DNA from 2 places in the Marinobacter psychrophilus genome. Region 2 is predicted to be linked to the other one. Evidence: riboswitches for the same ligand, from Rfam matches in the RefSeq annotation. Region 2 holds a riboswitch; the other holds the start of a gene.
The links. A riboswitch is a leader RNA that binds a small molecule or an ion and turns the genes downstream of it on or off. The one in region 2 is predicted to bind cyclic di-GMP.
Positions count from the first base shown of each region.

Region 1: linked by a shared signal. The riboswitch ahead of ABA45_RS18295 (PEP-CTERM sorting domain-containing protein) and the one ahead of ABA45_RS01965 (DUF4402 domain-containing protein) in region 2 are both predicted to bind cyclic di-GMP.

Region 1 covers NZ_CP011494.1:2,288,489-2,295,340, forward strand. Annotated here, with positions in the region: gene prsK (XrtA/PEP-CTERM system histidine kinase PrsK) at 1-506, shown strand, start outside; gene prsR (PEP-CTERM-box response regulator transcription factor) at 675-2,054, shown strand; gene ABA45_RS10270 (tetratricopeptide repeat protein) at 2,210-4,639, shown strand; cyclic di-GMP riboswitch class I at 4,834-4,916, shown strand; gene ABA45_RS18295 (PEP-CTERM sorting domain-containing protein) at 4,958-5,680, shown strand; gene ABA45_RS19385 (PEP-CTERM sorting domain-containing protein) at 6,741-6,852, shown strand, end outside.
Region 2 covers NZ_CP011494.1:451,339-458,190, forward strand. Annotated here, with positions in the region: gene ABA45_RS01950 (DUF4402 domain-containing protein) at 1-313, shown strand, start outside; gene ABA45_RS01955 (hypothetical protein) at 351-569, shown strand; cyclic di-GMP riboswitch class I at 706-794, shown strand; gene ABA45_RS01960 (DUF4402 domain-containing protein) at 929-1,483, shown strand; cyclic di-GMP riboswitch class I at 1,535-1,623, shown strand; gene ABA45_RS01965 (DUF4402 domain-containing protein) at 1,759-2,316, shown strand; gene ABA45_RS01970 (DUF4402 domain-containing protein) at 2,648-3,121, shown strand; gene ABA45_RS01975 (fimbrial biogenesis chaperone) at 3,281-4,042, shown strand; gene ABA45_RS01980 (SPOR domain-containing protein) at 4,112-6,852, shown strand, end outside.

The DNA.
Region 1 (6,852 bases), 1.8 Mb from region 2:
TGTCGAACCTAGTCACCCACATCCAAAAGCCTCAGGACAGCCAGGGGCAAGCCGCAGAAATGATCAACCTGACAGACCTTCTCACTAGCGCCATATCCGACGCCAGCAGGCGCAACCCGCAACCGCATTTTGATTACCGAAACGGCGACGTGTGGATAAGGGCAGGCGCCGAACAACTGGGCACCGTAATAGGCCATTTGCTGCGCAACGCCCAGGACGCCACGCCGCGAGATGGCGACATAACCGTCACTTTAAAAGTCGCCCGCGGCACCGCCGTGGTATTTATTCAGGATTCCGGCAGCGGCATGACCGAAGAATTCATCCGCAACCGCCTGTTCAAGCCCTTCGAAAGCACCAAGGGGCTGACAGGCATGGGCATAGGGGTTTACCAAACCCGGGAATACTTACTGGAGCTTGGTGGAAGCATTGATGTCACCAGCGAGGCAGGCGTGGGTTCGTGCTTTTCAATGCGCCTGCCGCTGGCCGACGCCGCAACGTCAACTTAAACACCAGCCGCAACAAAAAAAAGCCAGACGGGCGAATGAAAATGTGACTCTTAACAATGCATGTGTATGCAAAAGCAAGAATTGGCACACACAATCGTTGCAAAATGCGGCCTTTGAGTTAAGACTTCAAAACGTAGACACACGCGCTCACAAGGAATAAACACACCCGTGACAAGACAATTACTGATTGTAGAGGACGACCCGGGTCTGCAAAGCCAGATGCGCTGGTGCTTCACTGACAACCTGCAAGTGTCTGTTGCCGCCGACCGCGAAACCGCCCTGGCCCTGCTGCGACGACTGGAACCTGAAGTGGTAACCCTGGACCTGGGCCTGCCTCCAGACCCAGGCGGAAGCACCGAAGGCTTCGCCCTGCTGGAAGACATACTGCGCCTGGCACCTATGACCAAAGTCATTGTAGTGACTGGCCGTGAAGAAAAAGAAAACGCCGTAAAAGCCATCGGCATGGGCGCCGCCGACTTCTACCAAAAACCGGTAGACGCCGACATCCTCAGCTTTGTGGTTAACCGGGCGTTCCGCCTGGCCGAGCTGGAAAAAGAAAACCTCGAGCTGGCAAGCCGCGACAACACCAGCGTGAAAGGCATTATCGCAGCCAGCCCGCAAATGCTGGCGGTGTGCCGCACCCTGGAAAAAGTAGCGCCAACCGACATCACCACCCTGATCAACGGCGAAACCGGCACCGGCAAAGAAGTACTGGCCCGCGCCCTGCATGACCTTAGCCCGCGGGCGCACATGCCCTTCGCCGCCATTAACTGCGCGGCCATTCCAGATAACCTGCTGGAGAGCGAGTTGTTCGGCTATGAAAAAGGCGCATTCACCGGCGCCACTCAAAGCAAAAAAGGCAAAATTGAAAGCGCCAACGGCGGCACCCTGTTTCTAGATGAAATTGGCGACATGCCCATGGCGCTACAAGCCAAACTGCTGCGTTTCCTGCAGGAACGAGTGGTAGACCGAGTCGGGTCACTAAAACCCACGCCCGTAGACGTACGCGTGGTGTGTGCTACCCACCGCAATGTCAACGAACTGATTCAGGAAGGCACCTTCCGCGAAGACCTTTACTACCGCATCAGCGAAATCACCCTGGATCTGCCCGCGGTGCGTGACCGCGACGGCGACGCCTTGGTCATCGCCCAATCACTGTTGAAAAGTCTGAGCAAACAACTAGACCGGCCCGGCCTGAGCTTCTGTGACGACGCCATAAGCGCCATTGAGACCTACCCCTGGCCCGGCAACGTGCGCGAAATGATCAACAAAATAAAACGCTCGGTGATTATGGCCGACGGCAAACGCATCACTATAGATGATCTTCAGCTGCCCCTAAGCACAGACAACACAGACGCCAACGAAAGCCAACTGAACCTGCGCAAAGTACGAGAAAACGCCGAACGCGCTGCCATCGTTCAAGCCCTGCGCACCAGCAACTTCAACATGGCGCAAGCATCCCGACTTCTAGGGGTTACCCGCCCCACCCTGTACAACCTGACTGACAAATACCGGATTAACACCTCAGTCGAGGCTGCGGAAAGCTAACCCAAGTATCGAGGACGGGGACGGAGCCAGAGACGAACTTCAAATCCGTCCTCTACGCTAAAAGTTAAACCGAGGACAGATTTCAAATCTGTTCCCCTACCCAAACTTAGGGACAGATTTCAAATCTGCCCCTACCTTCATCGGAGCCATAAACGATGTCGATAACAACACCAAAGAAAAAACTCCCACGGCTGATCCTGCTGGGCACTCTTATACTGCCCTTGCTGAGCGCCTGTAACAGCGGCCCGGATACCTCCGAAGCGCTGTCGCACCTGAGTCGCGCAGACACCTACGCCGAGCAGGGCCAGTTCCGCTCGGCTATTCTCGAAATCAAAAACGCTATCCAGACCGAGCCAGACAACGTCAGCCACATTGCCCGGCTGGGCGAACTCTACTTGGAACTGGGCGCCAACAAACAGGCCGTTGAGCTGCTGGAGCCCTGGCTGAAAGACTACCCGCAAGCGGTGGCCCTGCCTTTGGCCCGGGCCTATGTGGAAGAACGCAAACACCTGTCTGCCATCGAAACCCTGGCACTGGCAAACCCCGAAAGCTCTGATGAAAAACTCGAAGCGTCCCTGATCGAAGCCAAAGCCATGCGCTTGTCTGGCGACGTAGACGGAGCAATCACCGCCTACCGAGACATTAGCGCCAATTACTCAACCAGCGTGGATGCGATAACCGGTCTAATAGAGACCCATATTCAACAAGGCAATGCCCGCACGGCGCTCGGGGCCGCCAACGATTGGTTGGCCAGCCACGAAACCACGCCAGCCGTTCTCTATCTGAAAGGCCTGGCCCAATACCAGCTTGATGAACTGGAGCCCGCCACCGCCACACTCACCGACGCCGTTACCCAAATGCCGGCATCCGACATATTCATGCCATTAAGAGGCAAGTTACTGTCGCTGTTGTCACGGGTGTTGACTGAACAGGGCAAAATCACCGAAGCCCAGGTATACAGCCGCATCCTGGCCGAACAAACCGACTCAGGCTCCCGCGAACAGAGCAAAGCCGTTATCGCCGCCATTCAAGCTGGCAACTTTGACGAAGCCAAAACCATGCTGCGGGACATGCGCAAGCTAGACCCCGACAACGAACAGCTGGCCTTAATGTTGGGCACCCTGTCTGCAGGTACCGGTGAATTGGAAGAAGGCGCCGAATTGCTGTCTGGAAATCTGGACCCGGAAACCACCCCAACCCGCTTTATTCGGGCCTCTACCATGGCCCAGATTGACGTGGGCGAACGGGAAGAAGCACTCGCCACTCTGGAACGTGCCGTAAAAGCCCGCCCCAACGACAACGATCTGCTGGCCATGCACGGCGTTCTGGCCCTGAGCATGCCCGGCCAGGAAGCCGCGGGCGTCACCAGTTTGAGCAAAGCCATTAGCAACGAACCCGATCGCACCCGTTTAAGGATTGCGCTGGCCCGGCACTACATCAATAACCAGCAAACCGAACAGGCCTTGGGCCAATTGCGGATGGCGTTTACCGCCCAGCCAGCAGATTGGGCAAGCACAGCTATCTATTTAAGCCTGCTGATCGACAGCGGTGAAACCCGCGAAGCCGAAGACGTACGCGATTCGCTGGTCAATGGCTACGGCAACGAGCCTCAAGCGCTCCTGCTGGCGGCAATCGCCGACGGGCGCATGGGTAACTCCGACTTCGCTTTGATTCGCCTTGAGCAACTGACAGTAGACAACCCAGATATGCAGCAGGCGCGCCTGGCCCTGGCAAGCCTGTATGCCTCGACCAACAGCCCAGACAAAGCCGTTGAACAACTCCTGGCCGCCGCCGTTATAACCCCGGAGGTGATCGGACCGCTTCAGCAGGCCGGCCAGATTTACGCTACCACCCACAGCGTGGAAGAAGTTCAACAGTGGCTGGGCACCGTTGCTGAAACGCATCCGCCACTGGCACCAAACGCCAGCTTGTTGTCTGCGTTAATCCACATACAACAAAGCGATGTAAAACATGCACGAACGATTCTTGAGCCAATGGCCAACGAAGATAACCCCATCGGCTACAGAGCCTACGGACAGCTATTGGCCGCAGAATCTGTTATCAGCGCACAGGCCGAAGATTACTCAACGGCCCTGGCTAAAGCAGCAGAAGCCATTGCCATTCAGCCCGAAAACGTCGGCTTCGCACTGCTGCCTGCCCGCATACTCATCACTCAGGGTAAAAATGCTGAGGCGCTAGAAGCACTTCAAGCCGCCGCAGAAACCCACAACAACCACGTCGCCATTCTAATGGCCCAGGCCGACCTGCAAATGAACCAACAGCAGGATCAGGCAGCAACCGAGTTGTATGAACAAGTTGTGTTAACGCAGCCTAACAACGTGGTGGCGCTGAACAACCTGGCTTGGCTACTACGTGAAAAGAACAACAGCCGCGCCGTAGAACTCGCCAGCCGCGCCAGCGAGCTGGCGCCCGAAGCGCCAGACATACTCGACACCCACGGATGGGTTCTGCACCTGGGCGGTAACCACGCAGAGGCCAAGCCCATCATTGAGAAGGCCTTGGCGCTAGCGCCAGACAACGCAGAAATTCAGGGACACTTGAAAGCCATTAACGAGGCACTGTAAAGCAACCTGACACTCCGCAGGTTAGCTAGCAAAACCAAAAAAGCCGCTGAACCCACTATTCAGCGGCTTTTTTGATGCGAATGTCAGGTTTCTTTACAGGCACAAAATCAGAACGTAAAAAAACCTTTAATAAACAATGAATTTGAAAGTTGGCACAGTAATCGCTTCATATTGCATAGGGAAAAGGCAAGAGCCTGACCAGAAGCCAAACCATTTGCGAAGATGGGACGGAAAGCCAAGGGTCTCAACAAGAAGAAGAGATAGCCTGGTTGCAAGGCGAACTATACGGAATTAGAGCTAAACAACCGGAGAGCACCTATGAAATTTAAAACAACTCTTTGCGTAGCAGCATTATGCTTGGCTTCAGCAGCAGCCCACGCGGTGCCAAGCTTGGGCACCATCCTTTCGAATGGCACCTACAATGGCGTCACTGATACTGGTCTCGAATCAGTTGTGCTGACAGACACTAGCAACAACAACGATGATATTACGGCTTTTTTGTTTCTTGAACTGGCAGGATTCAGAAACAACAACAACTTTGGCATCTACAGTTTTTCCTATGATGGGTCCGGCAACGTGGTTGTTGGTGATACGCTTGAGCTGTTCTCAGGATCGCAAAGCCCGGGTACCGGCGGCTTCACCACAGATGCGACCGTGGAATTTGACTTGCTCGCAGGAACTGCCACCAACGCATCAACCAATGTTGTTGCCAACATCGGTAAAAACTTTGGTTTTTATCTGGCCAATACCGTTAACAATAACGGCTTTACCTGGTACAGCCACACCTCACTAAACTCGGACGGCTTTGACCATATGCTCATGTTTGATACGTCAAGCAACTCAGTGTCTGGCCTAAGCGGTAGCGATGTGGTTCTTGCCTTCGAAGATCTTTGCAATACCAACTGCAGCAACGATGGTGATTACAATGACATGGTCGTAGGCATCTCCGACGTAATCCCGGTCCCCGAGCCCGGCACCCTGGCCCTCCTCGGCCTTGGCCTTGCAGGACTTGGCGCAGCTCGCCGTCGTCAGAAAGCCTGATTTCGGTTGAGTAGTAAGAAGCCAGCTTCGGCTGGCTTTTTTTATTTTAAATTTGTGTATTTCCAATTCTGAATAACCAGCACTTTCCTCAGCACTATCAACACCCCCCCCTAAAAACGAACGTCGACTTTCTTTACGCTATCGCTCATTACCTTACATTACCTCGACCTATTGATTTTAAGACTTGTCATGGGGAACTCACGCAACTTGAACGAGCGATAGATCTATGCGGCTGCCGAGAACGAAAATCCCTCTGTAAAGGTGACATCGTTGTATTCCCTAGCGAATTACGCTCCCCATGCAAGAACTGCAAAATCACGACAGTCACGGCGTCGACATTTTATACACTTACCATAACCTCGCACTCGCGATTACTTTTTAACCGATTCTACCCTTCTGTATTTTGTGTATTTTTGTAACTTGACCGCTATATTGCTTTCTGAAGCTACTAGCCGCTTAGGGTTAAGTGAAAAAGTCAGCTTCGGCTGGCTTTTTTATGGGCCAAAACCAGACTAGGGACAGATTTCAAATCTGTCCCTGCCTTGCTTATCGAGCAGGCACTGGCGCCGGAAAGTGTGGAGATGCAGGAGCACCTGAATACTGTAAAGCAATCTATGTAAAATTTTCTGACACTACCTCAAAACGCCCCACTTATAAGGGCTGCTGAACCACACGTTCAGCAGCCCTTTTTTTATGGCGTATCAGGTTTTTTTACACAGACCCAGGAAGCGGCTCGCACCAACGTAACCCCCCTAAGCATGATCAAACCAAGCTCCAGACAGGCCAGAGCCGGAAAGATCTCGTTTTACATGGCACAGCAAACCCCCATGGCCGCCTCAACACAAATACTGGTGTCGACATTTTATACATATATCCCAGAATCGCTCTTTTTTTCAGTCTTAAATATACTCTAACCTACTGTATTAAATGTTAATTAATAACTTGGCCTTTTTTTTGCTAGCAATACATCAAGTCTAAAGCTGCCCAAAGTTAAGACTCAAAACCTCCCGGCTCAAATCATTTTTGGCGCAGAGATCAACAAAACCACAGGTGAATCATCATGAAAAAAGTACAACTGAGAACCGCACTCCTTACAGGCGTTGTAGCTGCTGCCGTTTTGAGCGTGAGCTCGCTAGCAAACGCAAATCTTCTTACTAATGGTAGTTTCGAAG
Region 2 (6,852 bases):
GCCTATTCTGTCTTCCGCAGGTTCCACTCCAGCCGCCGCCAAATTCGACGTCACGGGTGATAACAGCGCGACCTATGGTATTACTTGGTCTGGTGCTGCCATGCTGACTGACTCCGTTTCTTCGGAGACTATGGCTTTGAGCAAGATAAGTGACCTTACCGCTGCCGGTGTAACAAACGGTGAAGTTACAAGCGGTGAGCTGGGCGCTGGCGGCGCCCAGTCCATCTACCTGGGTGGCGAGCTGTCCGTTACTTCAGGCCAGGCTAATGGTACTTATATTGGCGACGTGACAGCGACTGTAGAGTACAACTAAACGTCCGCCTAACTCGAGAAAAGCGAGTGCCAATCGGATGATTGCGCTGATGCATCTCGACCTGCGGCTGCCGGCTGACAAAGCACCGGTTCTGGCGTTTGTTGTGGAGCGAAGTGGCAACCAGTCCGTTTATGGCTATTTGACCATCAGCCTTACTCCGCATAGCGGTAGCGAGCAGGTGATTACCCGCGCCAACGGCGTTGCAATCTATACACCAAACCCTAGATATATGGGGTTTGGCGAGGTTTCTGCGTAACGTTTGGCCTCAAGAATCGCTGACAACGTTGTGCTTTCTATGCTGAACCAGAGTAGTGAAGGGCTGTCCTGCAGTATTTGGACAGGTACGTGACTTTGCTTATTTACTAAAAAAGCAAATCTCAGTTAGTGTCAAATTGTAGAAAAGGTAAACCCGTCGAAAGGCGGGGACGCAAAGTTACCGGTCTAACGGACTAAACCGTCCTATGACAGCGGGACCGCCAACATTTATGTGTTTTTTCGGATGCAGTTTTATTGTGTCCGCCGCACCAAGATTGTGTTTTCGGACCCCCCCGACTGGTATTAAACCAAGCAGTTGTTAACCGTCAATCCGGCGGTATGCTTAATAGGGGAATTTTAATGAACTCATCCATTTTCTTTAACAGAACTTTTCGTTTTGCTGCGATGGCTTCGGTCGTTGCGATCGGGGCATTTGGTGCGTCTAACAGCTTCGCAGCCAAAGCAGCTTCAAGCAATTCAAGCGCCACCGTAATCGTACCAATTGAGATCTCAAAAACGACGGATCTGATTTTCGGTAAGTTTGCGCCTGGCGCCGGTGGCGAAGTGACTGTTGCCACCGATGGTGCCCGAACAACAACCGGGCCTATTCTGTCTGTCTCAGGTGCCACTCCAACCGCCGCCAAATTCGACGTCATAGGTGATAACGACTCGACCTACGGTATTACTTGGTCCGGCGCTGCCGTGCTGACTGACTCCGGTTCTTCGGAGACTATGGCTTTAAGCAAGATCAGTGACCTTACCGCTGCCGGCGCAACAACCGGTGAAGTCTCAAGCGGTACGCTGAGCGGTTCCGGCGCCCAGTCCATCTATCTGGGTGGAGAGTTGACCGTTGGTGCAACCCAAGCTGACGGTAATTATACTGGCGACGTGACAGCGACTGTAGAGTACAACTAAGCGGCCGCCGTGCTCGACAAAAGCGAGTGCCAAGCTTCAATTACGCTAAGAAAGTAGAAAAAGTAAACCCGTCGAAAGGCGGGGACTCAAAGTTACCGGTCTAACGGACTAAACCGTCCTATGACAGCGGGACCGCCAGCATTTATGTGTTTATTTTGGATGCAGTCTTACTGTATCCGCCGCACCAAGATTGTGTTTTCGGACCCCCCCGACTGGTATTAAACCAAGCAGTTGTTAACCGTCAATCCGGCGGTATGCTTAATAGGGGAATTTTAATGAACTCATCCATTTTCTTTAACAGAACTTTTCGTTTTGCTGCGCTGGCTTCGGTCGTTGCGGTCGGGGCATTTGGTGCGTCTAACAGCTTCGCAGCCAAAGCAGCTTCGAGCAATTCAAGCGCCACCGTAATCGTACCAATTGAGATCACAAAATCGGCTGATCTGGTTTTCGGTAAGTTTGCGCCTGGCGCCGGTGGCACAGTGACCGTTGCAACCGATGGTGCCCGAACAACAACCGGGCCTATTCTGTCTATCTCAGGCTCCACTCCAACTGCCGCCAAATTCGACGTTACAGGTGATGACAACTCGACCTATGGTATTACTTGGTCCGGCGATTCTCAGCTTACTGGCGATGACGCTGGTACTTCTACTATGGCGTTGAGCAACATCAGTGACCTTACCGCTGCCGGCGCAACAACCGATGAAGTCGGAACCGGTACGCTGAGCGGTTCCGGCGCCCAGTCCATTTACTTGGGTGGCAAGTTGACCGTTGCGTCAGACCAACCTGATGCTAATTATACTGGTGACGTGACAGCGACTGTAGAGTACAACTAAGCGTCCGCTTCACTCGAGAAAAACGAGTGCCAAGTTGATGAAATTCAAGGTGGGGTATCAACAACTTTTTAGATGCGCCTCCCTTGAATTGACACTGATAACGACAATCGCCGTTATCAGTGTCAATGCGTTTGCAGACAGCATCAATATTGCGGCCAGTACGGTTGTCATTGCCCCGTCAACGTCAATGATATTATCTTGATATACTCTCCAAATGCTTTTATCAGCGACGTGATGTTAAATGTCGCCGATGATACCCGATCCGCCAGAAACAATGTCGGCGTTACCGTGACGGACAACGAGTATGGTCATTCCAAAAAGAAGCGCCGCAATGACGTCATGCTTGCCGAGAATACTGGCCGGCGTCGCCCTGGCTTCAATGGTGGTTCCCGCCAGTTTGGCACAAGCGAGCGTTGCGATCGACAATGTCCAGAGCTTGTCCTTTGGCAGTTTTGTGGCCGGTAACAGCGGTTCCGTGACGGTCAGTACCAATGGCAATCGCAACGCCGGCGGCGGCGTCGTGCTGATACCATCGAGCCAAGGTACCGCTGCACAATTTACGGTCAGTGGCGACCCTAACGCGACCTATACCATTCAACTGCCCGGTAATGACTTCGTCAGCTTGAAGGGTTCGGGTATCGATATGTTCATCAACAATTTTCTCAGTACCCCCTCAGGCGCGGAAGGGCAACTGGGAGCCGGAGGCTCACAGGCCCTATCGGTTGGAGGAACGCTCAATGTGGGCAGCGACCAAGCCCACGGCAGCTACTCCGGCACCTTCTCCGTGACAGTGAGCTACAATTAAACGGCAGTCGCCCGCGTCGGCTTGCCCGGATGAAGCTAATAAGGATCCCGAACAATGCCACACGCCTTGAACCAAAAAAACAGAGCCATGAATTTCTTTCACCGACTCACTCTGTTCGTCCTCCTCCTTTTATTACCTGTGAGCCATGCCTTGGCTGAGATGATGTTATATCCGACCAGGATCGTCTTCGCAGGAAACCAGCGCGCGGCGCAACTTGAACTGATCAATAATGGCACCGAGAGCGCAACCTATCGCATTTCCCTGGTTAATCGCCGAATGAGCGAAACTGGCGCATTTTCGGGGATAGACGTTCCACTGCCTGGCGAACAGTTCGCCGAGGACATGCTGAGGTACTCCCCCCGCCAAGTGACACTAGCTCCCGGAGCCGGACAGGCCGTTCGGATTATGGTCCGCAAACCCGCCAATCTGGCACCCGGCGAGTACCGCTCGCACATGCTTTTCGCCAAGCAACCCAATCCTGAGGGCAGAACCAGCGTTGAGAGCAGCAATGCCACGGCCGACAACGAGATCGGCATCACGCTGACGGCACTGGTGGGCGCGTCCATTCCAGTGATTGTGCGTCATGGCAACACCGACGCCAGTGTTGCACTGACGCACCTCGACCTGCGGCGGCCGGCTGACAAAGCACCGGTTCTGGGGTTTGTTATGGAGCGAAGTGGCAACCAGTCCGTCTATGGCGATTTGACCATCAGCTTTACCCCGTATAGCGGCAGCGAGCAGGTGATTGCCCGAGCCAACGGCGTTGCCATCTACACACCGAACCCTTTACGGCGCGCAAGCATTTCGCTGGGCCAGCTAAACGGATCTCGACTTACCAACGGAGCCCTGCGGGTCACCTATCGAGAACAGGCGGAGGACGGCGGCGCGCTGCTGGTCGAGACGGTTCTGCAGCTGCCTTGATGTGTGTTACCTGAAATGGTTTTCGCGTTGATTCGCCCCAGGGCACGCCTATGGGCGGCGGCAACGTTGATGTTCGCGTTGATTGTGCATCCCCAGCATCTCTTTGCCCAATATCAGAGTACAGAGCGGGAATTTCTTCTGCTTGAAGTCCGCCTGGATCAGTCGGTGCTTTCCAATGCTATCCCTGCCTATGAGCTGGGAGAGCATACGCTGCTGCCTCTGGGCGCGTTAGCCCGGTTGCTCACCCTCGCCATAAAAACTCAGCCCGGGCAAGCAACCGCCAGCGGCTATATTCTCACCGAGGATCGAGGGTTCAGCCTCAATCTGGACGAGACCCGCGTTACCCGCGCCGGAGTGACGGAAAGCTTTGATCCCGCCCTTGCTTTAACGGAGCCGGATGATATTTACATTGCCAAGTCTCTGCTGGAACGCTGGCTTCCGGTGAAACTTGAGATTAACCGCTCTAGCCTGTCTCTGCGCGTTCATGCCCTCGAAGTACTGCCATTACAGGCCCGACTCAAACGTGAGCGTCTGGGTGAACAGGCCGGTGTGCGAGGGGGCTACGAAAACCCGAATTATCCCCATTATGAGCAGCCTTACCGGTTACTAAGCATGCCTTTTATTGACCAGACGTTCGCCACCGAACTGCGCAAAAACGACGGTAGTACCCAAACCGACGCGCGTTATACGGCCTTGCTTGCCGGCGATCTTCTGGGCATGGAGTCGTCCCTGTATTTATCAAGCCACAAACAGGACCCAACGCCGGATGTCCGTGTTGCGCTTGGTCGTCGCGACCCCGGTGGAGACTTGCTCGGGCCGCTTCGGGCTCGGTCTTTCCAACTCGGCAGTATCTCGGCGCCCAGCGTCGACAATGTTACTCGAGGCGGTAGCGGTGAAGGGGTAACGTTGAGCAATCGCCCGTTGACGCAACCTACCAGCTTTGATCGGCAGGTCTTTGAAGGAGACCTGCCGCCTGGCTGGGACGTAGAGCTTTATTACAACGATGCCCTTGTAGGCTTTCAACTAGCCGACTCTGAGGGCCGATATCGGTTCGAGGATCAGCCCCTGAGTTACGGCCGCAATGAATTTCAGTTGATCTTCAACGGGCCTCTGGGGCAGACCCGGGTGGAACAATACAGTTTCCCTCTGGTCCAATCCATGGTGCGCCCCGGCGAGTTTCAGTACAGCCTTACCGAACATCGCGACGACGAAGGGCAGCCTCGGTCCGTTGCTCAATTCGACCTTGGCCTTTCCCGTTACCTTTCGGCATCCGCTGGATTCATTCGGGCGCCGGTAGATGATACCGAAAAGCAGTACACCACTCTGGGGCTGCGCACGTTTTGGCAATCTATGAGCATCAGCGGCGACTTTATCCAGTCCGAGGGCGGTGGTTCGCTTGCCGAGCTCGGGATGCAAACCCGTGTCGGCGGCGTAGCGGTGGACGCGAGCCGCACACGCTTGAGCGATTTTGCCAGCGCCGTGTTTTCCGCCCATAGCGACCCTATTCGCACTCGGGATGAGCTTAGGCTTAGCGGTTCCATTCCGGTGGGGGAGCGTTCAAGTTTACCGGTGGCCGTTGAGGCAACGCGAGACGAGCGGGAATCCGGCGTTGCCAACACGGGTGTCAGCGCACGGGTATCCGCGTATGCCTACGGTACGGCCCTTACCAACACGCTGAACTGGCGTGCATCCGGTGATACTGAACGTACATTGGGCACGCTGCGCATCAGTCGCCGGGTTCGCGACATGAGTTTACGCAGTCAACTGAATTACACTCTGGGCGCTGAGAGCGATATTTCCGCGTTGGCGTTTACGGCGAACAAGCCGCTGGGTGAAGGCTACCGCATGACACTGGGAGTGGCACATACCTTTGCTTCACCGCAAACCCGTTATACTGGTGGTTTTACAAAGAGTCTGGGCCGTTATGGGCTGGGTGTTAATGCCAGCTATGTCGACACGGGGGAGATTGCGCTCGGCGTCCAGCTGTTTGTCGCCATGGGGCGAGAACCGCGACAGGACGACTGGCTTTTCGACGCTCGGCCAATGGCCAATAGCGGTGGCGCTTCGGTACAGATGTTTCTGGATGACAACAATAACGGTGTTATGGATGAACATGAGCCGCCTCTTTCCGGTGCCGGCTTCACAGTTAACGGTGGCCCGCACAAGGCGCGGACGAACGCTGCGGGCGTCGCTCACATTAATCATCTGCCCGTTAAACAGTACGTCGACATCGGAGTAGATATGTCGACGCTGGAGAACCCCCAGTGGTCGCCTCAGCCTGACGGGATCAACCTGGTGCCGCGGCCCGGTACCGTGGCCAAGCTCGAATTCCCTGTGAGGCTGACTACGGAAATTGATGGCACTGTCTACTTGCTGGAGAATGGCGTCGAGCGAGGGATAGGCGACCTTGAGTTGGAACTGTTAAACGATCAGCATGAGGTAGTGGGTGAAACAACAAGCGGCTGGGACGGCTTTTACATCGTCCCTCAAGTGGTAGCGGGTGAGTATTGGCTAAGAATTTCACCTCAGCAGTTACGACGTTTAGGGCTGACAAATACCGGCGGGCACAAACTTACCGTTTCGGGCGATGGCTCGTTTATCAGCGGAATAAATTTTATAATAATGCTAGATGGCAGACAAAGCGATAGTCATTCAAGTCCTTTGGATACTGAGAAGTCAGCGCGGTACGATCAAGATTATTTCCGGACGGAATCGTGGGCACAAGAGCAACCTTCTGACTCTTTTACTATTCAATTGATGGCGGCCGGTTCGGAAGCGACTGTAAAGCAATACATTGAGCGGCATCAGAT